One region of the Ignatzschineria sp. PL_is040 genome, then DNA from elsewhere that is predicted to be linked to it. Evidence: riboswitches for the same ligand, from Rfam matches in the RefSeq annotation. Region 1 holds a riboswitch; each other region holds the start of a gene.

Region 1 (7,783 bases):
GGAGAGAATTTATCCGACATTCCATTTTTAACAGCCTATAAAAAATTCAACAAGCCCTCGATTTTTTTAGTAAAGTCATCAACGTTTAGGCAAAACCTACAGGTTCATTTTGTCCCCAAAAGGGACGTTTTAAAATTCGAGATAAGATATGAAGAATAACAAACTCTCTCTAGCATCTTACATCACCGTTGGGTCGATGTTATTTGGTCTATTTTTTGGCGCCGGCAACTTAATCTTTCCGGTACATATGGGGCAAGAAGCGGGAGCTTCTACCTTAATGGCAACGATTGGATTTATCCTCACCGGGGTCGGTCTTCCCTTTTTAGGTGTTGTGGCGATTGGATTTTCCAAAAGTAATGGTCTATATGATCTAGCAAGTCGTATCACTCCGACTTATGGACTCTTCTTTACAATGGTTCTCTATCTCACGATTGGTCCTTTCTTCGCCCTTCCCCGTACGGCAACTGTCTCCTTTGAGATCGGTTTAACCCCATTCCTAGGTGAAGATCAATATACCATTGCCCTCTTAATCTTTACGATTCTCTTCTTTCTACTTGCGTGGATCTTATCGCTCAACCCGAGCAATATTATGATGTGGATTGGTAAAGTTCTCAATCCGCTCTTTCTCCTCTTTCTTGCGTTCTTAATTATTAGCGCCTTTATTAAACCGATGGGGGAGATCGAACCATTAGCCATTCAGCCGGCATATCAAGGAAGTCCTTTCTTTAAAGGATTTACTGAAGGTTATAACACCATGGATGTCTTAGCTTCTCTCGCTTTTGGGATTATTGTGGTTAATGCAATCAAAAGTTTTGGGGTGACAAATACGACCGATATTGCCAAAGATACCTTTAAGTCGGGCATTATCAGCTTAATTTTAATGAGTGTAATCTATGGTTGCCTTGCTTATATCGGCGCGATGAGTCTCAATGCTTATCCGCTCTCTGAAAATGGTGGCATCGCCCTCGCACAGATCGCAACTTACTACTTTGGTGCCTATGGCTCGATTCTTTTAGCGATCATCATTACCGTTGCTTGCCTCAAAACTGCAATCGGCCTGATCTGCGCCTGTGCGGAGATGTTTAATCAGCTCTTTCCTAAGATCTCTTATCGCACCTTTGTTCATCTCTTTAGCTTGATTAGTATGCTGATTGCAAATGTGGGACTAACCGCTATTATCAGCATCTCTATTCCGGTATTGATGTTCCTCTATCCATTAGCGATCACCTTGGTCTTTTTAGCTTTTGCCTCACCCCTTTTCCATCACAAGAAGATTGTCTATCAATTTACAATCGGTTTTACCTTTGTAATTGCGGTGGTTGAAGGATTAAAAGCATCCTCTGAAGTGATTAGCCAAAACCCGATCATTTTTAGCATTACCTCATTTTTCGATAACTTACTCCCACTTTCCGATGTCAATATGGGCTGGATTCTCCCTGCAATTGCCGGCTTCGTGATTGGGTGGGGAGTGAGTTTAAAACAGAAAAACTAAAGAGAGTAACAACCCAAATGTAGATCACTACGATATTCATTCTACCAAAGACCTTTCTACGCTTTTAGAAGGGTCTTTTTTTGCTACTTTTTTTAGGTAATGTTTTATATGATTATTACAACACTCAATCGTAGCTAAGAGTTTCATCGATCCCTAGTTCCTTAACCAATTAGGAATATCGGTGTATGCACAACTCACTCAACCGATACCTTATCACGCAATCCTTTAAAATATTTTTTAATGATTCAGGGAGCGAGATCTTCATTGTGCTCATATTACCTCCTCCTATTTGACGATAATTGCCAATGATTAAGTGCAAATGATTGAGTGTAAATGATTTTAAATTTCAATCTATTTAGAGAATAGATAAATTGATAAATTGATATTCATACTGACTTAGAGATCCTACCTACTACTTACTATAAAGCAGACTAATGCTCTTCTACAAAAAACTCCCCTGCCGACTCGGCAAGAGAGTTTTCTAAAAATATTGCTTAATACAGCAACTATCTCAACAAATTATTCCCAAGAGTAATTAACTATAAATCTGCTGCCCTTGCTCTTTAAACTCTTCCGATTTCTGCTTCATACCTTCAATCACAACACGTACTTCTTCCGGTGCTTCGGCAAGGTTTTTCGCTTGTGCTTCACGGCGAATATCTTGGGAGATACGCATTGAGCAGAATTTAGGGCCACACATTGAGCAAAAATGTGCGACTTTCGCTGCCTCTTGTGGGAGGGTCTCATCATGATATTCACGCGCAAGCTCTGGATCTAAACCGAGATTGAATTGATCTTCCCAGCGGAATTCAAAACGTGCTTTTGAGAGCGCATCATCTCGTTTTTGTGCATTTGGATGCCCTTTCGCTAAGTCAGCCGCATGCGCTGCTAATTTATAGGTGACAACGCCGGCACGCACATCTTCACGGTTAGGGAGTCCTAAGTGCTCTTTCGGTGTCACATAGCAGAGCATTGCTGTGCCATACCAAGCGATCTGCGCCGCACCAATTGCAGAGGTGATATGATCATATCCCGGAGCAATATCAGTTGTTAATGGACCTAAGGTATAGAAAGGTGCATCGTGACAATACTTCTCCTGCATCTCCATATTTTCTTTGATCTTATTCATCGGCACATGTCCTGGGCCTTCGATCATCGTCTGTACATCGTGCTTCCAGGCAATCTCTGTCAATTCACCAAGCGTTTTAAGCTCTGCAAATTGCGCTTCATCATTAGCATCTGCAATCGATCCTGGACGCAGGCCATCACCGAGCGAGAAAGAGATATCATACTGCTTCATAATTTGGCAGATCTCTTCAAAGTTCTCATAGATAAAGTTCTCTTTATGGTGTGCTAAACACCATTGTGCCATGATCGATCCGCCACGAGAGACAATACCGGTCACACGATTGGCTGTCATTGGAATATAACGGAGCAGAACGCCGGCATGAATCGTAAAGTAATCGACCCCCTGCTCTGCTTGTTCGATCAACGTATCGCGGAAAACCTCCCAGTTGAGATCTTCAGCAATACCATTCACTTTTTCGAGTGCTTGATAGATCGGCACTGTTCCGATCGGTACTGCGGAGTTACGGATAATCCACTCACGCGTTTTATGGATATCCTTTCCTGTTGAGAGATCCATGACGTTATCAGCGCCCCAACGGGTTGCCCAAGTCATCTTCTCCACTTCCTCTTCGATATTAGAAGTGATCGCTGAGTTACCGATATTGGCATTGATCTTCACATGGAAATTTTTACCAATAATCATCGGTTCGGCTTCGGGATGATTGATATTTGAGGGAATAATCGCCCGTCCTGCAGCGACTTCATCACGTACAAACTCCGGCGTCATCCCTTCGCGAATAGCGATAAACTCCATCTCCGGCGTAATGATCCCTTTACGCGCATAGTGCATCTGTGTCACATTCATGCCAGGTTTTGCACGCAGAGGTTTACGCTTTAACCCTGGGAATACGCCCTCATTGATACGTGGATCATCTTCACGCTTGTAGCCATCATCACGCGCACTCTTTACTCGGCCATCATACTCCTCCACATCGCCGCGCTCTATCACCCAATCTCTTTTGAGTGCCGGCAGCCCTTTTGTGAGATCCACTTGATAATTCTCATCAGTATAAGGACCACTGGTATCGTAGACGCGAAATGGTTCATTCTTCTCGATCACTTCCCCTTTCGGGCCAAGCGTATCGCTCAATTCAATCTCACGAAATGGCACTAAAATATCGGGTCGACTGCCTTCAACATAGACTTTGCGACTCTTGGGAAACTGCTTCATTAACGTGATTGATTGTTGTGGCATAAAAAACCTCTCCTTTATTATCCTAAAAATAAAAGACGAGATTCTGGCATAGGCGTAAATTGGTACAAAAAAACCTGAGCTTCAACGATCATATCGCGAAAAACTCAGGCCTAATCGACACAGTAGATACCTATTCTTCTTTAGCAACAAGCTGATTGATCCTTGATGACCCAATCATCTGCCTATCTCTAACGCTTTACAGATCTACTATAGATTGTTTACTTCCCTACGCTGGTACTAGCCAGATCAGGTCCTGAGGGTTTAAGCATAAGTTCATGCTAATCTCAGCCCAACTTCATTGGGCACCCCTAGCGAAATCATCTGCTCCTTTTATAGAGCAAACCATTACAGTTATAGCTTGTCTCCTCTTTAAAAGCAAATGAAGCGAAAGAAAGAAAAAAGAGTGACCTGAGAGATTCTTTCCCTGCCGGGATCGCTTTTGAGCTTCGGCAGTAACTGCTAAAAATCTATACGCTTTTCGAAGATTTGCTTTTACTCACCGCTATTTACCCCTATAATGCACCGTTCTTGCCGATCGATTTATCTCTCTTTCCAATACTCATAAGAGAGGGGTTGCTATCACTTCTTTGCATCTTTGCAGATAAATGAGAGCATCGAACGGTACCCTTAAATCGTTATCATCAATAGTCGCTTCAAAAGAGCGATCTTTTATCAACTTCTTAACAAGAGGTGATAAGATGAATAACATCGATAAAAAAGGAAATAGGAATGAAAAAACTAACAGCAATCCTGCTTGCAGCAGGGATAACAATGGGTGGCGCAATGGCAGATGATATCGTAAGAACAGCAGCTCCTGGTGGGTTCCCCATCTCAACTGTCGTTGAAGTCCCAAGTGATGTGACGACTTACTACCTCAGCGGTGCAGTTCCACCAAAATTGGAAGATGGCACTTTTGCTCGTACAACAGAAGAGCAGACTGTTGGTATTCTCAACTCCATCAAAAAGACCTTAGAAGAGCAAGGTTTAACGATGGGCGATATTGTTAAAATGCAAGTCTACTTAGTTGCTGATCCTGATCTTGGTAAAATGGATTTTGCCGGCTTTATGAAAGGTTACTCACAATTCTTCGGTGAAGGCGCTGAGACAAAAGTTCCAGCTCGTTCAGCATTTGAAGTCAAAGGTTTAGCATTCCCAGAATGGTTAATCGAAATTGAAGTAATTGCTGCGAAGAAGAAGTAGTCATCAGCGATAATGATTACAACTCACGTTGAACCTGCATCAAAAATGATACAACCCGAAGAAGATTCCTTCGAAAACGGTTCAACTAGCAAAACAAATTAAAGTTTTTTACCTACAAAACAGCAGAAAGTATAACTTTCACGCTAAAAAGTATAATAAAACTGACACAACTCCCAAGCGTTATCCACGTTTGGGAGTTTTTTATTTTAAGCTTGAGATCATTGATAGAATCAAGCTTTTAACAAAAAGAGCATGCGATATTCCATACATAACATTGCCTCTTTATTACTCGATTGATCGCTCATTGTTTGCAGAGTAAGAAAAGATCGTGCTATCTCTATTTGAAGTTTCAAAAATACTCACTGTCTTACCCTGAGTGATCTCAGGAGACAAAAAATTACAACAAGAGATAACAATAAAAAATCAAAGGGAAAGAGATGGAACATTCAAACAGTAGACAATCGCTTAATAAAAGGGTTCAAAAGCGATTATTGCCGGCGATGGCATTATCCCTATCATTAATAACGGGAGGAGAGATGGTGATGGCAGAAAAAGCACAACTTCAGGTGAATGATCAAGTAGAGAGCCAAAAAGCGCAACGGCTTGCGGCAACAGAGAGCGGTTCTCCTTGGCTCGCCTCTAGATTATTAGTTCCCCATTTAACCGTTATTGATGTAGTAGAGAGTAAACGTTTCTATCAAGAGGCTTTCGGTTTTGAATTACGCTTTGAGGATAGGCCGGGTGCCGAGAGTCAGCATGTGGAGATGAATTATTTAGGTGAGCTGATCTTAATGTTTGTTCCGCAAGATGTTCGTGGTTCCGATACTCGTGCGCCGATCGATTTTATGCCACAACAACAATTGACAAGCTATTTCTATTTCTATGTTGATGATGTTGATCAGACTTTCCGCAATGCATTAGAAGCCGGCGGAACAGCTATTACAGAACCTTACGACTCTGCATGGGGAGATCGCTTTGCCATCATCTCCGATCCTAATGGTTACCATTGGGGTTTGGCTAAGAGTCCAAAGTTGAGTTTTGATTAACGATAAAATCATTATCTGCCGGCGCGCGGTTTGTGGAAAAACGCGATAGTAAGATCCGGCAGTATTCAGCTTCTGTTGTTGAATTGATTCAACCAATAGGAGAGCCTGTTGAGTGGCGAGAGCCGACCATTTCGCTCTTTTCACCAGTGCATGCCCGCAAGTTGGCATCATTGATGCCGGGAAAATTATCACTTTTGAGATATAATTGCCGGCGATTTAATGACCGCCGATTGAGATTGCCTCTTGCCGGCGCGCGATTTGTAGAAGAATGCGATAGTAAGATCCGGCACCGTTCAGCTCTTTTTGTATCAATCAATAATTCTTAAGAAAATTTATGGAGGCGCGGGAGCAACCATCTCGCTATTTTTACCGGTGCATGCCCGTAATTAAAATCAACAAAAAAGAGTGAAGCTGATCGATCATCCTATCGATAAGGTTCACTCTTTCTTCTCTATTGAGATGGAGTCTACTTAGAGGCCACCGTAAATTGATTAATGGCACTTAAAGGCTCATTGACGGAGAAATATTTCACGCTAATATTTTTTGCGCCCATCGCTTCAACACGCGCACAATGCATTGCCACATAATTCTCGGCACTTTCGCGATCTTTAAAGAGATAGATACCGCCACTCTCCGCCGTTTCACTATTTTCAATCCAGATTTTGGAGAGAAATCCCGGCTCTTCATTGATGCTTGCCGCTAAAGATTGCGCCCCTTCGGTTAATGCTTCCCCCATCATCTCGATGGGGAAGTCGAAATTCATCTGTACTAATATCATTATGACTCTTTCCTTCTATTTAAATTCTTAAATCGCGGATCATACCGATCACGCTATCGATCAAATCGATAACTGAAGTAGAGCGATAGAGAACTTGGCTGAAGCGATCTGACTTCTCTATCTACTACAATCTACTACCTAATAGAGACATTATAACGCACACTCATCGAGGAGCGCTTCAATACTCTTAAATTGCAATCCGGTATGAGTCGTTAAACCGAGCTGACATGTTTTACTCATCGATGCACCGAGCTCATAATCCTGTTTCACCGTTGCTGGCAGACGTTGAAGACTATTTTGATTGATCTCCGGCACGGTAAAACCCTTCATACCGCCAAAACCACAACACTCGATATTGGTGGAGACCACTTCTCGCGCACATTTTTGCGCTAACTTAAAGAGCATCTCACCACCACCATCTTTTGCCACAGAACAGGGTGTATGAAGGAGCAGTTTGTCGATCTTCGGCTTCATCGTCAATTTCGGGGCGACCTCTTTTAACAGAAACTCTACAGAGTGATAGAGAATCAAGCGCTCATCGAGCAGCCCCCGTTTTTGTAGATCATGTACCTGCAGAGCACACGGCGCATTATCCACATAGATGGGAATCTCCCCATAGCGAGAGGCTTTAAGAAGAACCTCATTGAGGTGACGCGCCATCTTATCTGCTTCTAAGGGGGCTTTTGCCGAAACAAATGGCTGTCCACAACAGATGCCGGAGATCTTATCGGGGAAGAATGGGGTAAAACCTGCTTTATGGAGCAGACTGATCACATGATCAAAGGTATTTTCCGGCGCACCACCCTTCTCTCGCTTTAGCTCCTGCATATTACGATTGACACAGGTGGTGAAGTAGACAACAGAGTTCTCAATCTTACTCGGCACCGGTAATGCCGGTAAGCTTGAGGAGACCTCCGGCATCGCCTTTGGAACGACCGGAATTC
Region 2 (7,783 bases), on a different contig from region 1:
ACCCATTTTTTTCGCTTCAGCTACCGCGTTGCTCTCATAGCCAACATCAATAATGAAGATCGCATCCGGAATATTAGGCATATCTTTAATACCGCCAAGGCTTTTTTCGAGCTTCGCAACTTCACGCTCTAATAAAATACCTTCTTTTTTCGTCAAGCGCTCGATAGAACCATCTTCTTGCATCTCTTCGATTTCACGAAGACGGCGAATTGAGTTACGAACAGTTTTGAAGTTAGTCAGCATACCACCTAACCAGCGATGGTTAACGTAAGGCATACCTGCACGTTTCGCTTGCTCTGTGATAATGTCAGATGCTGCGCGTTTTGTACCCACAAAAAGGATACGACCATTTTGTGAAGCTACTTTAGAGATAAAGTTCATCGCATCATTAAACATTGGAAGCGTCTCTTCTAAGTTAATGATATGAATTTTAGAACGTGATCCAAAGATGTAAGGCTTCATTTTTGGGTTCCAGAAACGAGTTTGGTGACCAAAGTGAACGCCCGCTTCGAGCATATCGCGCATTGAAACTTGTGACATATATAATTTCCTTTGTAAATTTAGGGTTAAGCCTCCAGATTTTCCTAAGACGTAACTCTAGATAGTTCTTGGGCACCTCTCTACACGCTTTTTTGAAGAAGAAGTGATATTGAGAAGTTAAGAGCTACAGAGCACCCCCGTCTAGGAGTTTTCATCTGTGAGTAGTTTAAGTTAAATTTTACCGGAATAGCCCTTCCGTTTATGGGTCATAAAAAGGGTTAATCCAGCCTTCTTTGCCCTTGTTACCCCTCTCAATGAGTGGCTCAATGAGTAGAAAGTAATCAAAATAGCAAGCCCCGTATTATAGTCCAAAAAAGCCTTATAAGCTAGCGATTTAAAATAATAAAGAGAGAGGGGAAAGGGGGAATATGGTATAATCGTGCCGATATAAATTGAGTGTTAGGACAGAACAATGACTTATAAAAATGATCGTTTTATTCGTGCCCTTTTAAAAGAGAAAGTAGATAGAACTCCTGTCTGGATGATGCGTCAAGCAGGGCGTTATCTACCAGAGTATCGCCGAGTGCGTGCAGAAGCGGGTGATTTTATGGCGCTCTGCCGTAATGCCGATCTCGCCTGTGAAGTAACATTACAGCCAATCGATCGTTTCGGTTTTGATGCTGCGATTCTCTTCTCTGACATCTTAACAATCCCAGATGCAATGGGCTTAGGTTTAAGCTTTGTTCCTGGGAAAGGTCCTGTATTTGAAACGCCGATTACCGATCCTGCACAAGTTGCAAAACTCCCAGTGGTTGATGTGGAAGATTCACTAGGCTATGTGATGAATGCGGTATCAACCATTCGTAAAGCATTGAAGAATGAAGTGCCACTAATCGGTTTTACCGGAAGCCCTTGGACACTTGCCACCTATATGATTGAAGGGGGCGGTAGTAAAGATTTTGGTAAGGTGCGCGGTTTTATGTATGAGCATCCAAGAGAGATGCATCAACTGCTCGATAAGCTCTCCGATATCGTGATCGACTATCTCAACGCCCAGATTAAAAATGGTGCAGCGGCAGTTCAGATCTTTGATACTTGGGGCGGCATCTTATCGAAAGAGCATTACCAAGAGTTCTCACTCCGTTATATGGAGAAGATCCTTGCCGGCCTTATCACGGAGTATGATGGTCAGAAGATCCCTTCAATCGTCTTTACGAAAAATGGGGGCATGTGGCTTAAAGAGCAAGCGGCTATTGGTGCTAATGGCTTAGGTTTAGATTGGATGACCGATATTGCTGAAGCGAAAGCTTTAGTAGGTAAGCAGGTTGTGCTTCAAGGGAATATGGATCCGGGTGTTCTCTACTCAACGCCTGAAATCGTGCGTGAAAATGTGAAGAAGGTACTTGCCGGCTTTGGTAAAGTGGCTGCAGATGAAGGCCATATCTTTAACTTAGGGCATGGGATTCATCCGGGAATCGATCCTGAGAATGTTAAAGCCATGGTTGACGCTGTTCGTGAGTTTAGCCCCGAGTATCACTAAAGGCTAATAGATGAAACAGAGTCCTCCTGAGATTTTATCTTGTGGAGCGGTCATTGTACGATGGGATAGACGGGAGTTTCGTTATCTTCTGCTCCGAGCTTATAACTTTTGGGACTTTCCCAAAGGGCAGGTCGAAGCAGGAGAGACCCCTTTAGAGACAGCATTACGGGAAGTGCGAGAGGAGACAACCATTCGGGATCTCACCTTTCCATGGGGATATGACTATTTTGAGACAGATCCCTACTTTCGCGGTAAGAAGGTGGCACGATACTATGTTGCCGAGACAAAGCGTCGCGGCATTCGTCTACCGATCAATCCAGAACTAGGAAGACCTGAGCATAGCGAATGGGCTTGGGTCACCCGAGCTGAAGCGCTACGGCGAGTGACGCCAAGAGTTCAAGAAGTGATTCTTTGGTCAGATACCTTTCTAGCTTATGATCGTCGAGTATCCGGAAACCGTTAGCGAGATATGCGCATCAATGAGATGACCTCAATGATATGAGTCCAATGAGATTATCTCAATGCGATGAATGAATAGTGCCGAAGCATACTTGCTCGGCACTCTTTCGTTCTAGAGATTATTTTAGCGCTGTAATGAAAAGATCAAGTAAACGCGTTAAGTAAATAAGTCAAGCAAACAAATCAAGTTGATCGATCAAGTTGATGGATCAAGTCGGTGGAAAGAGAGAAAGATCAAGCGATACGGGAGTGATGAGAGAGATCACTCAAGGTTGGGTAACAAATGTTAAATCGTGGTCAAAAGGAGCGTCAATGTTAATGTTAGAGAGAATTCTATTAGTCACGGAAGATGCTTCACTTCAGGAGAAGTTTCGGGGGCTCTTTAACGCGGAGCAGTGTCAATATTGCTTTCATTATGCGGAGGCGGCAAGGCTCTTAAATGCCGGCTATACGCCCGATCTGATTATTGTCGATCTGATCCTTCCTGTTATCACCGGTGTTGAGACTTTAGATCTCTTACAAAAGCAGTTAGCGCCGAAAGAGGTTCCCGGCATTATTGTGACGCAAAATGATCGTTTAGTGCTGCACTCTCTTCCTCGCCCGCCGGCACTTTTGGGCATTATTAGTAAAAAGGCAGATCCTTTAATCCTCTTTGAACGCATCAAAAAGTTGTGGGAAGAGTATCAGGTCCCCTTGATTGATGGTGAAATGATACCGGCAGAGATTTAAGATATCTCATATAAGTCGGCAGAGTGCCATCAATAAGTATCATCAATAAGTGCCATCAATTTTGATGGCATTTTTTTGGGCACTTTTTTAACATTTTTTAATGAGGGAGTTATCTCTCCTCGCTTGAGATTCCCAATAGTAGCGCAGCAGGATCTTCCCCGCTCAGGAGCTTTTCAGTGGCGCCATCATAAGCGATTCTCCCTTGATCGATCACTAACGTTCGAGGCGCAATTTGATGCGCATCTTCAATATTGTGGGAGACCATCAGCAGGGTGATATCACGCGCACGGCAACGCTCTTCGAGTAAGAGAAGCATCTCATGACGCAGGGCCGGATCGAGGGCAGAGAAGGGTTCATCGAGTAGCAGAATCGGTTGCTCGCGTATAAAGCAACGTGCAAGGGCGACTCTCTGTCGTTGTCCGCCGGAGAGTTGTCCTGGCAAGCGATCGAGAAACTCTGTAAGCCCCACCTGCTCTGCAATGGCTGCAACAGTTTTCTGCTCCTCTGCTTTTAGGCGCAGTGTCGGTGCGATCCCTAAGCCGATATTTTGCCGAACGCTCAGATGGCTAAAGAGATTATTCTCCTGAAAGAGCATCGATACAGGGCGTTTTGCTGGCGGCAGCGTTGTAAAGTCGCTGCCATTGAGGAGAATCTCGCCTGTTTCTGGATATTGAAAGCCACTAATAAGGTTGAGAAGGGTACTCTTCCCGGCACCACTTGGGCCCATAATGGCGACTCTCTCCCCGCGCTCGATGGTGCAATCAAATTGCATTAATTGCATTAATCGGGGAGCTGCCTCTCTGTCGGTTTTGCTCTTTAGGTTCTCTTGATGAACCCTTTTCCCCACTTTTTTGTCGGCTTTTTTATCAGCTTTTCTATCCGCTTTCTCCTCCGCTTTCGAGCGCTCTAAATGGTAGCGAATATTCTTCAGTTCGATCATTCTGTTTGTCATTTTTCTTCTCCGATAGCGCGTCCTGAAATCTTCTCTAAAAATGTGAAGAGCATCAAGCAGAGAAGGAGTAGTAGCATCGCCGTCACAGCGCCATCATTGGTGCGATAGGCGCCTAATTGCTGATAGAGATAGTAGGGAAGGGTGCGGAAATCCTCATTTCCAAAGAGCGCCACGACACCAAAATCACCAATGGAGATGACAGAGGCAAATGCCAGCGCTTGGGCGATCGGCTTTTTGAGTGCGCGAAGTTCGATAATTCTTAATCGGCGCCAGCCGCTAATGGCTAATGAGTGGCAGAGTGGATTGTAACGCTCTGCTAGATCGCGCATCGGGTTTTCAAGCACCTTAAGGGCATAGGGAATCGCTAAGAGGGCATTGGTCAAAATCACTAATGCATAGGGCGATTGGGGAATACCGATCGTCTCATTAAAAAGGATAAAAAATCCTGTCGCCAATACAATTCCCGGCATCGCTAAAATTAAGAGGCCACTCAACTCCATCGTTTGCCCCCATTTAACGGCTCGGCGGAGACGCAATTCTCGGCTACTCCAGAGCAGCATCATGGTGAGTGTCACCGCTAATAGGCCCGCACATATGGCGATAAAGAGTGAGGTGAAGGTGGCTTGCCAGAGGGCCGATTGTTGTAATACCTCCCACACACGGCGATTGAGTCCATCAATAATGATCGCAATCAATGGTGGCAGGAGCAGGAGCAGGGCGATCATAATCACCACAAAATCTCGTACTTGGCGAAAGCGATTATCTGCCGGATCAAACCAGGATCGGCGCGTTGTCGTCCCTACGGCAAAGGCACTATTGAGGCGTTGACTCACTAACATCAAGCCGATACAGAAAAAGAGCTGAATCAGCGCTAAAATAGCGGCTCTTCCGGGATCAAAGTCGTAACTTAAAGCTTGGTAGATCGCAAGTTCTATCGTCGTTGCGCGCGGTCCGCCCCCTAATGCAAGGACGGTGGCAAAGCTTGAAAAGCAGAGCATAAAGATGAGCGCTGCGGTCGGAAGAAGTTGCCGGCGAAGATAGGACCACTCCATAATGCGAAATTGTTGCCACTCATTGAGCCCCAATTGTGCGGCGATCTGCCGCTGTTCTACCGAGATGCCTTCTAAAGCTTGTAGCAACATGCGCGTTGCTAAGGGGAGATTGAAGAAGACATGTGCAAGTAGAATCCCCTGTAGACCATAAGGGGAGAAGTGATACTCCAGCCCAAAGAGTTGGAGAAGCGTTGCGAGCCAGCCACTTTTGCCATAGATCGAGAGAATACCAAAAACCGCCACTAAAACCGGAAGGACTAAGGTCATTGCTGAGAGGCGAAGGAGCAGTGTGCGCCCGACAAATCGGCGACGATAGAGCGCTCGAGCTAGCAAAATCGCCGGGCCGACCGATAGCAGTGCCGACAGTAGCGCCTGATAGAAGGTAAAGCCGATAACATGCCACAGGTAGCGATCCCCAAAAATCTCCGCAAGAGAGATTGAAGGGGAGAAGCACCAGAGCGCCCCAAAGGCAAGAAGCGCCACAGTCACGAGGATCGTTGAGGCGATCAAGCCGGGGATCAATTGCCGATTAATCATAGAGAGGGATCATAGAGAGGGATCATAAAAGTCATTACGAATAGTCATCACGGATAGTCATTACAACTTCTATCGACTTACGGCAAATTGCCAGACTTTTATCCAATTTTGGCGTTCTTTCGCCACCTCTTCTGCACTAAAGAGTAGCGCTTTTGCCGGCAATGGTAATGCTTTATAGACCGGCGGTAAGGGGATATCGATCACAGGATACATCCAGTTGGTGGTCGGTAATGTCTCCTGAAATTCCGGCGTTAACATAAATTGGAGAAATTGATCGGCAAGTTCCGGATGGGGGCTTGCTTTCAATTTTGCTGCCACCTCTATCTGTAGATAGTGTCCTTCATCAAAGAGTGCCGCTGCGTAGTTATCATCATTATCATAGAGCATCTGATAGCCCGGCGATGCGGTATAGCTTAAGACAAAGTCGCTCTCACCTTTCAGGAAGAGCCCATATGATTCGCTCCAACCTTTAGTGACAGTGACGGTCTTTTTCGCCATCTTTTCCCATGCCGATTCTGTTGCTTGACCGTAGATCTTCTCCATCCAGAGAAGAAGGCCTAATCCCGGCGTGCTAGTACGGGGATCTTGGTAGATGATGCTCCACTTGTTTTCAGGATCTAGGAGCTCATCCATACTTGTTGGGGGATTGTCGATCTTGCGTTTATCGTAGATAAAGGCAAAGTAGCCATAATCGTAGGGAATAAAGGTTTTATACTCCCATTCGATCGGTAATTTCAACATCGATTGATCGATATTCGCCGGCGTAAAGAGATCGGTCTCTTCTGCGGCGGCAATCAAGTTATTATCGAGTCCGAGGATCAGATCCGCTTTACTCTTTTTCCCCTCCATACGCAGACGATTGAGAAGTGAAACCCCATCGCCTAGTGAGACTAGTTTCAACTCACAATCGCACGTTTTTTCAAAGCGCTCTTTAATTAGCGGCCCAGGGCCCCATTCGGCGACGAAGGAATCGTAGGTATAGACGGTTAATGTCGGTTTTTCCGCAAAAGCCAGCGTCGTTAAGCTCGACAATAATAGCGATGCCACCAACAAAGTTCGGCGAAGCGGTTTACGAAAAGCGTGGGAAAGACGTTGAAGGGGGGAAGAAAGGGTTCGATTTATCATAACGGCTCCTGTGTAAGTGTGTCACAGGATTTGAGGAAGAGCCCGCAGGCATCTCGATTCTCAAATCCCTCCGCCGGTATTGTCCGGATCAGGTTCGACGGGTAAAATCTCAGCTATTACTTGTCGATTTGATTCGATCGACCTAAAGTAACAGCACCCCGTTGAGATAGAGCTATTGTAGAAGCTTTGGTAAGAACTGTAAACAGAACAAGATATTAAGTAAAAGCCCATGCGGGCACCTTTTCGAGGTTCGGCATCTTTGCTGTCCATTGCCGGCGCGTAACTTCTGGAAGAATGCGATAGTAAGATCCTGCAACCGTTCAGCTTCTTTTGTCTCAATGAATCATTTTGATGATTCTTAAGAGAGTTTGTTGAGCGGCGGGAGCTAACCATTTTGTTCTTTTAACCGGTGCATGCCCGCAGTCTGGCATCTTTGATGCCTATTTGCCGGCGCGTAACTTCTGGAAGAATGCGATAGTGAGGGCCGGCAACCATTTAGCTTCTTTTGTCTCAATGAATCATTTTGATGATTCTTAAGAGAGTTTGTTGAGCGGCGGGAGCCTACCATTTCATTCTTTTAACCGGTGCATGCCCGGAGTCTGGCATCTTTGATACCTATTTGCCGGCGCGTAACTTCTGGAAGAATGCGATAGTAAGGACCGGCACTGCATCAGCCCTTTTTATTTCAGTATAACTAATCGTTAAGGTAACGATACTTGCCGGCATGAGATCTGTGAAAGCGTGCAGAGGTGATTTCCGGCAACTCATTAACTTCTTTTGTTTCAACAAATAAAAAGGTTTATGGGAGGGTGGGAGCCTACCATTTTATTCTTTTAACCGGTGCATGCCCGCAGTCTGGCATCTTTGATGCCTATTTGCCGGCGCGTAATCTCTGGAAGAATGCGATAG
Region 3 (7,783 bases), on a different contig from region 1:
TGTTCTAGTGGTTTTGATTCTACCAAGCTTTATGCCGGGTGGAGCCTTTAGCAAAGGACAATTAATTGTTGTAGCATTTCTTTCAGCTGTTCTTTACGCTGTTTTCCTTGTGATTCAGACAAGAACGCATCAGAATCTCTTTATCTATGATCATGAAGATCAGGATGAGAATCATGAAGGGATTCCCTCTCCACATTCCAATCTTTGGCATGGTATCTGGTTGGTGATTCATCTGATCTCGGTGGTTGCAATTACTAAGGTGGATTCAGCTCCTTTAGAATCTCTTCTCGATAATCTCAATGCACCGAAAACTTTAACAGGGTTGATTGTGGCGATTTTGATCTTTGCGCCGGAAGGATTAGGTGCGATGCGAGCAGTCTTGAATAATAAGTTACAACGCGCAGTTAATATGTATTTCGGTTCTGTTTTAGCAACAATCTCTCTAACCGTTCCTGCGGTGGTTATTATCTCTCTCTTAACAGGGCATCAGATTGTTTTAGGTCTGCCCATTACCGATGTTGTTCTGTTAGCAGGATTATTTGTACTCTGCCAGGCAACATTTGATAGTGGCCGAACCAATAAGGTGGATGGTGTTGCTCATCTTGTCATTTTTGGCGCATTTTTAATGTTGCTATTAGGCGGTGAATAGAGAACAATGTTCAAATCGATCTTGCTCTATAGAGTAGAGAGTTAGGAATATGGAAAGGCATCATCATTGATGGTGCTTTTTTGCTATCTGAAGTAAGAAGATTTGAGTGCTGCCGGAGAGAACGATCATGTTCTTTTAACAATCGTATGCCGGCATGTTGGTATTTTCAATACTAGAAAAAAGTATTTATGCTAATACCGCGACGATAACGCTGGTCGCTTCTGCACATTAGTGTAAGGTTTCAACTGTTGCAGCCATATCTGTGTCCAGATATTCTGTAATGGCTTACTGGTATCAACCATATCGAGTGTGGTTGTTTCTTCTTGATGTTATGCTACTAGACTGCAAAATCACAGTATCACCTTTTAGGCTTTATTAGAGATATTTTAATTCAATAGTATGATTTAACAGGTGTTTTGTAACTTTTGCTGCTGTGTTGATCACACTTTTATTGATAGGGAGAAGATACTTTCTAAAATAGCATTATCGAGTGATGGATAGTAATATTTTTTGTATCTTAATATTAGGACACTACACTCATAATCAGTGGGATTGTGATGATGGAGAGCAGGGTGCTCCAGGTGATTATCGAGGCCATAGCATCGGAGTCACCTCCCATCTGCCTTGAGAGGATATAGGCATTGCCGGCAGAGGGCATCGTGGCAAAGAGTAGTGCAATGCCGGCAGTGACTCCTTCAACCCCCAATATCTTTAAGAGAAAAATAGTGATGGCCGGCATTAAAAGTAGTTTGAGAGCAATTGCAAATGTGATCGCTTTCATCTTGCCGGCATCCATCATAATAATTAGCCCCGCACCGACGGACATCAGGCTCAAAGGAGTTGCGCTATTGCCAAGATAGAGCATCCATTGTTTAAATGGACCACTTAACTCGATCTGCAGAAGATTGGCGGCAATTCCGATCAGAACTCCGATAATGAGCGGGTTTTTAAGAAGGGCGAGCAATATTCCCCCAAGACTCTTTTTCCCACTCTGATTGCTCCCATAGAGGTTGAGAACAGAGATACAGAGAATATTGATGGTGATAATCATATAGGCCATAAAAACACCGGCAATAATAATGCCGGGACTGCCAAAAAGCGATTGTGATAGCGCTAAAAAGACATAGGAGTTATAACGTGTTCCGCCTTGAAAAATGGAGGTAAAGAGTCGATTTTCGATCTTAAAAAAGTGTTTGATCGGAAAGAGTAAGAGGGCGATAAGAAGCGTTGCAAAAAAAGTAGCTAACAGCGCCTCTATCAACCCCGGTTCTGAGAAGTTTGCTTTTGAGATCTCTAAAATCAGTAAGATGGGGAAGAAGAGGTAGTAGACCAAGGCTTCAATCCCCTTCCAGAGATCATGGCTCGGGAGGAATCGTTTTGCGATAAATCCTGTCATTACAAGTCCAAAGATAGGAATGACCGATAAGAGCGTTGCAAACATCCGATTTTTTCCTATTGACCACTCTTCATCTTAATCCACATACGCGTGAGTGCTTTCTGTTGGCGAAGATCATAGGGGCGCTTAATATGAACATTTTTTAAAGATTCTTCCGAGGGGAAGATGATCGGATTATTGCGTAGTTCCGGCTCAATATACTCAAATGCGGCCTCATTTGCGGTGGGGAACATAATCTTGTTTGCAGCGCGCGCACTATTTTTAGCATCTAACATAAAATTGATAAATTGATACGCTTCATCCACATTTTTCGCATCTTTGAGAATCACCATCTCATCAAACCAGACAATGGTTCCCTCTTTGGGGAGGATATATTGGATATCATTCTCTCTTCCCATCTCTTCTGCGGCATTTTTAGCAATAAAGAAATCACCAGACCAACCTACCGCAAGACAGGCATCGCCATTGGCAATCGCACTAATATATTCTGATGAGTGAAATTTTTTTACATAGGGACGAATGCTCTCTAATGTTGCTTGCACCTGTTCGATATCTTTTTTATCGGTCGACTCTGGGTCGATTCCAAGATACATATTGATCAGTGGCGTTGTCTCAATTGGGCTATCGAGTACATAGATACCACACTCAGCCATTTTTGAGGCATATTGTGGATCGAGCAGTAACGCATAAGAATCGAGTGGTGCATCGGGTGCAAGTTCTTTGATCTTTGCTGCATCAAAGCCTATTCCGGTAGTTCCCCAAAAATAGGGAATGGCGTAATCATTGATATTTTCAAAAGATGAGAGACTCTCAAGTGCAAAAGGCCAAATATTTTTATAATTGGGAATCTTCTCCTTATCGAGTTTTAGCAGTTGATCTGCTTCCATCAGATAGGTGACGGCAAAATCAGAAGGGACAACAATATCATATCCAGAATTGCCAGTGAGCGTTTTAGCGAGTAGCGTCTGATTGCTATCTAGAGCATCCGCAATCACTTTAATGCCAGTTTGTGCCGTAAATTCATCGATCAGCTCTTGATCGATATAGGAGACCCAGTTATAGATCTTTAACTCTTTAGTGGGCTCTTTAGCCATTGAGAACTGTGTCAATCCGCAGAGAGCGGTGAGAGTGATTAAGCGAAAAATAGCGCGCATTGAGATCTTCTCCTCATAGAAAGATATCGAATTCTGATTTTTAGCATAAAAGGGGAGAAGATGATAGCCCTAAAAAAAAGAGATTTGCTCAAAGGGGTGAGATCTTCTATACTCAAAATCGACTGAAAAAACATTAAAAAATGATTGTTATTCCCCTAGAGGTGCTGTTGAAAACAGCTGAGATTGAAGTAGAACTTCGGGACTCTTATCACCTGATCTAGTTAATACTAGCGGAGGAAAGTGGCGAATACACTGCGCTCGTGGCTGTGTGTGCCGACTCTCTGCAATGGAGAAAATAGATGACATTATTACACGCCGTAACGAGAGATATCCCCACCATTTCAGATGAAAATTTAGTGGCAATGATCGAAGCGATTACCCCTTATGTGGATTATATTCAGCTTCGAGAAAAGTCACGTTCTTCCAAAAGTTTAGGTCTTTTAATAGAGCGAATTTTAGCGCGTGGAATTCCCCTTGAAAAATTGATTGTGAATGATCGGGCGGATATTGCCCAAGTTTTTGGTATTTCTCGCACCCATCTGACAGAGCAGAGCCTCTCTATTGCGCGAATGCAAGATGCTTTTCCGGAGATGAAGTTTGGCCGCTCTTTTCATACGGTCACTGCTGTTGAACGGGAGCTCTCCCGTTATGATTATGGCTATTTAGGCCATATTTTTCGTACCAGTGAAAAACATTATCCGGCTTTAGGTATCGAGCCTTTAATCTCCGCATTTAAGACGATTAATCGTGAAGATGGAGAGTCACGGGGAAAATTGATTGCGATTGGCGGGATCGATGTCGATACATTACCGAAGATACGGGACTATATCGATGGCGTTGCTGTGATGTCGGCGCTCTTTCCTGTGGCAAATCATCTTTTCGATATTGAGCGAGGACGATTGAAGGCAAAAGCATTGAGAGAGATCTTAGAGCAGAGATCGGGGCAGTAGGGAGAGATCATAAAGATAGCAGAAATGGTATCGATAGGGATCTTTATCTAAAGATCAGTTAGCAGGCCAATGAGAGGGAGATCAATGATAGGGAGATCACTATATGAAGATTATGATTAATGGTGAAAAGGTTAAGATCGCGGCAGATATTGATAATATCGCCAAGCTGATTGAACACCTTGATCTAAAGAATCGAAGGTTCTTTATTGTTGAGAAGAATCGTGAAGTTGTAAAAAAGGAAGATTACGCAACAACAGCAGTTGTTGCTGGTGATCAATTTGAAATTGTACATTTCGTAGGCGGCGGCTAGGATGACACTTAAAATAGGAAAATTTGAATTTAACTCCCGACTCTTTTTAGGAACAGGGAAATATCGCACATTTGAGGAGCAGAAAGGGGCGGTAGAGGCGAGTGAATCGGAGGTATTAACTTTCGCTGTTCGTCGTATGAATATCTTTGATGATAATCAACCTGATCTTCTTGAAGCGCTCGATCTGACAAAGTATAAGTTGCTCCCTAATACTGCCGGTGCAAATACGGCAGAAGAGGCGGTAAGAACTGCAAAGCTTGCGCATGCTTCTGGTCTTTGCGATATGGTCAAGGTGGAAATTATTGGCTGTCCTAAAACATTGCTACCCGATCCTGTAGAGACGCTTCGGGCAACAGAGATGCTCCTTGAAGAGGGGATGACAGTATTGGTCTATACCTCTGATGATGTTGTTTTAGCAAGACGACTGCAAGAGATGGGCTGTCATGCCATTATGCCGGGAGCTTCACCGATTGGTAGTGGTTTAGGAATTATCAATCCGCTCAATCTGCAATATATTATTGAACAAGCAACTGTGCCGGTAATTGTTGATGCCGGATTAGGGAGCCCCAAAGATGCTGCTTTTGCTATGGAGCTTGGGGCAGATGGTGTCTTGATGAATAGTGCCGTCGCTTATAGTGAAGATCCCATCAAGATGGCATTAGCGATGAATCTTGCAACAAAAGCGGGACGCTTAGCTTATGAGGCAAAGCGGATGCCGATGAAGGGGCATGCCACCGCAAGTAGTCCATTGACAGGATTGATCAGCTCCTGACCCCTGACCTTGTAATAAGCTTTAACTTTGCAATGAGCTTTAATTTTAAGGGCCTCATCAAATCGGTGGGGTCTCATCATAAAATAGAGTGATAATTTAGAGTGTAATTCCCTCAAGAGATAGAGAGAGTGTAGATGAGTGAGATCGATTCCCGTTATGATCGTTTAGCCCGTTTTTATAAGATTGGCACTGCCGGGATCAAGGCATTTAATCGTGCGAATGTAGTGATATTAGGTTGTGGGGCGTTAGGTGCTCAACATGCGGAAACTTTAACGCGCGCTGGTTTTGGGCGATTAACATTGATCGATCGAGATTTTGTCGAGCGCTCTAATCTACAGCGGCAGACGCTCTTTACTGAGGAGGATGCGGAAAAAGCACTACCTAAAGTGATCGCTCTTAAAGCGCATCTGAGTAAGATCAATCAAGATATTGAGATTAGTACCCATATTGCTGATGTTTCGAGTGATAATATTGAATCCTTGATTGCAGGGCATGATCTACTACTCGATGGGACCGATAATCTTGCATTACGGATGTTGATCAATGATGCTTGCTATAAGTTGGGTATCCCCTGGATTTTTGGTTCAGCGCTAGAGAGTTATGGCATGAGTTATAACTTTAATTTTGATTTTGATTTTGACTCTAAATCTAACATCTCTTTAGAGAATAGAAATATTCGGAATAGAAATATTCGATCGAATCAAGAGATTGCCCCCTGTTTACGATGTCTTTTGCAGACGCTCCCATTAGAGAGTCATGATACCTGTAGCTCTGTGGGGGTGATTCAACCCATATTGCAGATGATCTCTAGTATCCAAACCACTGAAGCGATGAAATTTTTTGCCGATCGCGAGGCGGTCAGAGAGACCCTCTTCTCTATCGATCTTTGGGATTTTCATCCTCAAAATATCTCCCTTCATCGCCTTAAAGATCCGGAGTGCCTAACATGCGGGCCTAATCCTACCTATCCTGCGCTGAATCAGAAAAATCGAGAAGCACAGCGCCTCTGTGGTGATGGATCTGTGATGATTCGGGAAGTGGCACCGCTCAATCTCAAGCAGCTAAAAAATCGTCTTGATCAGCGTCATATTGATTCTCAATATAATGAGTATTTTCTCAATATCCATCTTCCTTCACATCGCGTGATTCTCTTCGCTGATGGGCGGGGAATTGTTTATGGTGTTACCGATACGGAGGAGGCGTTACAACTCTATAATAGAGTTGTGACGTTTTAATGGTGTTGAGCTATTTGATTCTATATAGATCTCATTGACACTCCTATTGTTATTAATGCCGCGTAGGCACAACTTAATTTCTTAAAGAGTTGTTTTTCTTCATTTAAAAGCGTGTTATTTTGTGCAGGTTGATTAATGATCGTTATTTAGAACGAATCATATCCCCATTTTTTGATGCTTTTTAGGAGAGTTAGTGGATGAAAACAAATGTGCAATCTAAAAAAAATTTAAAATCTTTCAGTCAGCAGATTTTAGCGGCAACCCTTGCCTCTCTGCTCTTCTTCTCTCATGCTGATGAGATTGTCGAAGTAGTGACTACAGATGTTGTAGATGTTGCGTCAGAAGCAATGCCCGCGGATAGTGGATTTCGATTCAATTTAGAAGAGATGCAAGATATTGCTAATGAGAAGAAGCTACGTCATCGGATCTTTTATCAAGAGCCCTCTAAGGGGCCTGATGCGCTCTGGTTTGATGCCGTCAAACAGGGAGATCTTGAAAAGGTGAAAGCGATGGTGGCTAATGGTCAAGATATTGAAGTGAAAGATGTTGGCAGTTTAGATCAGACTGCGTTAGGGTGGGCCGCATTTATTGGTTATGAAGATATGGTCGATTTCTTAATGGAACAGGGGGCAGATCTTTGGGCGACTGATAAGGGTGATGTCTATCACGCCTTAAAATCGGCCGTACTCGGTAAAAATGTCAATATTGTGAAGAAGCTCCATGAGGCATTAAAAGAGCAATATGATATTAACGATACCTCATATGAAGATGATGGAGAGTCACTGGTGATGGTCGCAGCGAGTAATAATCGCTTAGATGTTGTGGAGTATCTGATCGCGCAAGGCGCCGATCTTAATAAAGTCACCACCGAACAGAATCCTAATCGACCCTCCTATAATCAGAGTGCATTGAGTTATGCTTGCCAAAATGATTATAAAGAGATGCAAGCACTACTCATTGCGCATGGTGCAATCAATCATCGGACCGGTGATGCAACCTGTCAGTAAATCTAGTCAGTATTAGTTATAGTATTAATAAAGCATCAATAAAGTATCTGCGCATCAAGATTGATGTTATCTAGTTTAGTTTTGGATCAATCTTGAGCGCTTTTTTTAAGTCGTTCGCTGATAAACCATTAAACGACCCCGGTAAGGTTCATTGTTAACAGGGCTCGTTAATAGCAGCATCTCTATTAAACTAAAACCATATTGTGCCATGGCGCGTTTAAAATGGTTATGGTATCCGCGATTAGGATCGATAATCCAAACGGTACACTCTTTCGCACCAAAGCGATCGATCAGTTGGGCGACCTCTTTT

What was found. A riboswitch is a leader RNA that binds a small molecule or an ion and turns the genes downstream of it on or off. The one in region 1 is predicted to bind thiamine pyrophosphate.
Region 2: another riboswitch for thiamine pyrophosphate. It lies ahead of thiB (thiamine ABC transporter substrate binding subunit); the one in region 1 lies ahead of thiC (phosphomethylpyrimidine synthase ThiC).
Region 3: another riboswitch for thiamine pyrophosphate. It lies ahead of AC0SAP_RS05070 (thiamine phosphate synthase); the one in region 1 lies ahead of thiC (phosphomethylpyrimidine synthase ThiC).

Annotation. Positions count from the first base shown of each region.
Region 1 covers NZ_JBVPGU010000011.1:28,489-36,271, reverse strand. The annotation lists gene brnQ (branched-chain amino acid transport system II carrier protein) at 149-1,492, shown strand; gene thiC (phosphomethylpyrimidine synthase ThiC) at 2,028-3,815, opposite strand; TPP riboswitch at 4,022-4,135, opposite strand; gene AC0SAP_RS09705 (RidA family protein) at 4,545-5,015, shown strand; gene AC0SAP_RS09700 (VOC family protein) at 5,453-6,061, shown strand; gene AC0SAP_RS09695 (hypothetical protein) at 6,094-6,387, shown strand; gene AC0SAP_RS09690 (monooxygenase) at 6,528-6,839, opposite strand; gene AC0SAP_RS09685 (FAD-binding and (Fe-S)-binding domain-containing protein) at 6,990-7,783, opposite strand, start outside.
Region 2 covers NZ_JBVPGU010000003.1:212,679-220,461, forward strand. The annotation lists gene rpsB (30S ribosomal protein S2) at 1-540, opposite strand, end outside; gene hemE (uroporphyrinogen decarboxylase) at 953-2,020, shown strand; gene AC0SAP_RS06065 (NUDIX domain-containing protein) at 2,031-2,483, shown strand; gene AC0SAP_RS06070 (response regulator) at 2,798-3,208, shown strand; gene thiQ (thiamine ABC transporter ATP-binding protein ThiQ) at 3,318-3,989, opposite strand; gene thiP (thiamine/thiamine pyrophosphate ABC transporter permease ThiP) at 4,157-5,749, opposite strand; gene thiB (thiamine ABC transporter substrate binding subunit) at 5,819-6,874, opposite strand; TPP riboswitch at 6,922-7,045, opposite strand; gene AC0SAP_RS06090 (hypothetical protein) at 7,490-7,642, opposite strand; gene AC0SAP_RS06095 (hypothetical protein) at 7,684-7,783, shown strand, end outside.
Region 3 covers NZ_JBVPGU010000002.1:317,707-325,489, reverse strand. The annotation lists gene AC0SAP_RS05085 (sodium-potassium/proton antiporter ChaA) at 1-649, shown strand, start outside; gene AC0SAP_RS05080 (AEC family transporter) at 1,173-2,090, opposite strand; gene AC0SAP_RS05075 (extracellular solute-binding protein) at 2,102-3,199, opposite strand; TPP riboswitch at 3,347-3,455, shown strand; gene AC0SAP_RS05070 (thiamine phosphate synthase) at 3,499-4,149, shown strand; gene thiS (sulfur carrier protein ThiS) at 4,253-4,459, shown strand; gene AC0SAP_RS05060 (thiazole synthase) at 4,461-5,231, shown strand; gene AC0SAP_RS05055 (ThiF family adenylyltransferase) at 5,366-6,466, shown strand; gene AC0SAP_RS05050 (ankyrin repeat domain-containing protein) at 6,664-7,473, shown strand; gene AC0SAP_RS05045 (class I SAM-dependent methyltransferase) at 7,579-7,783, opposite strand, start outside.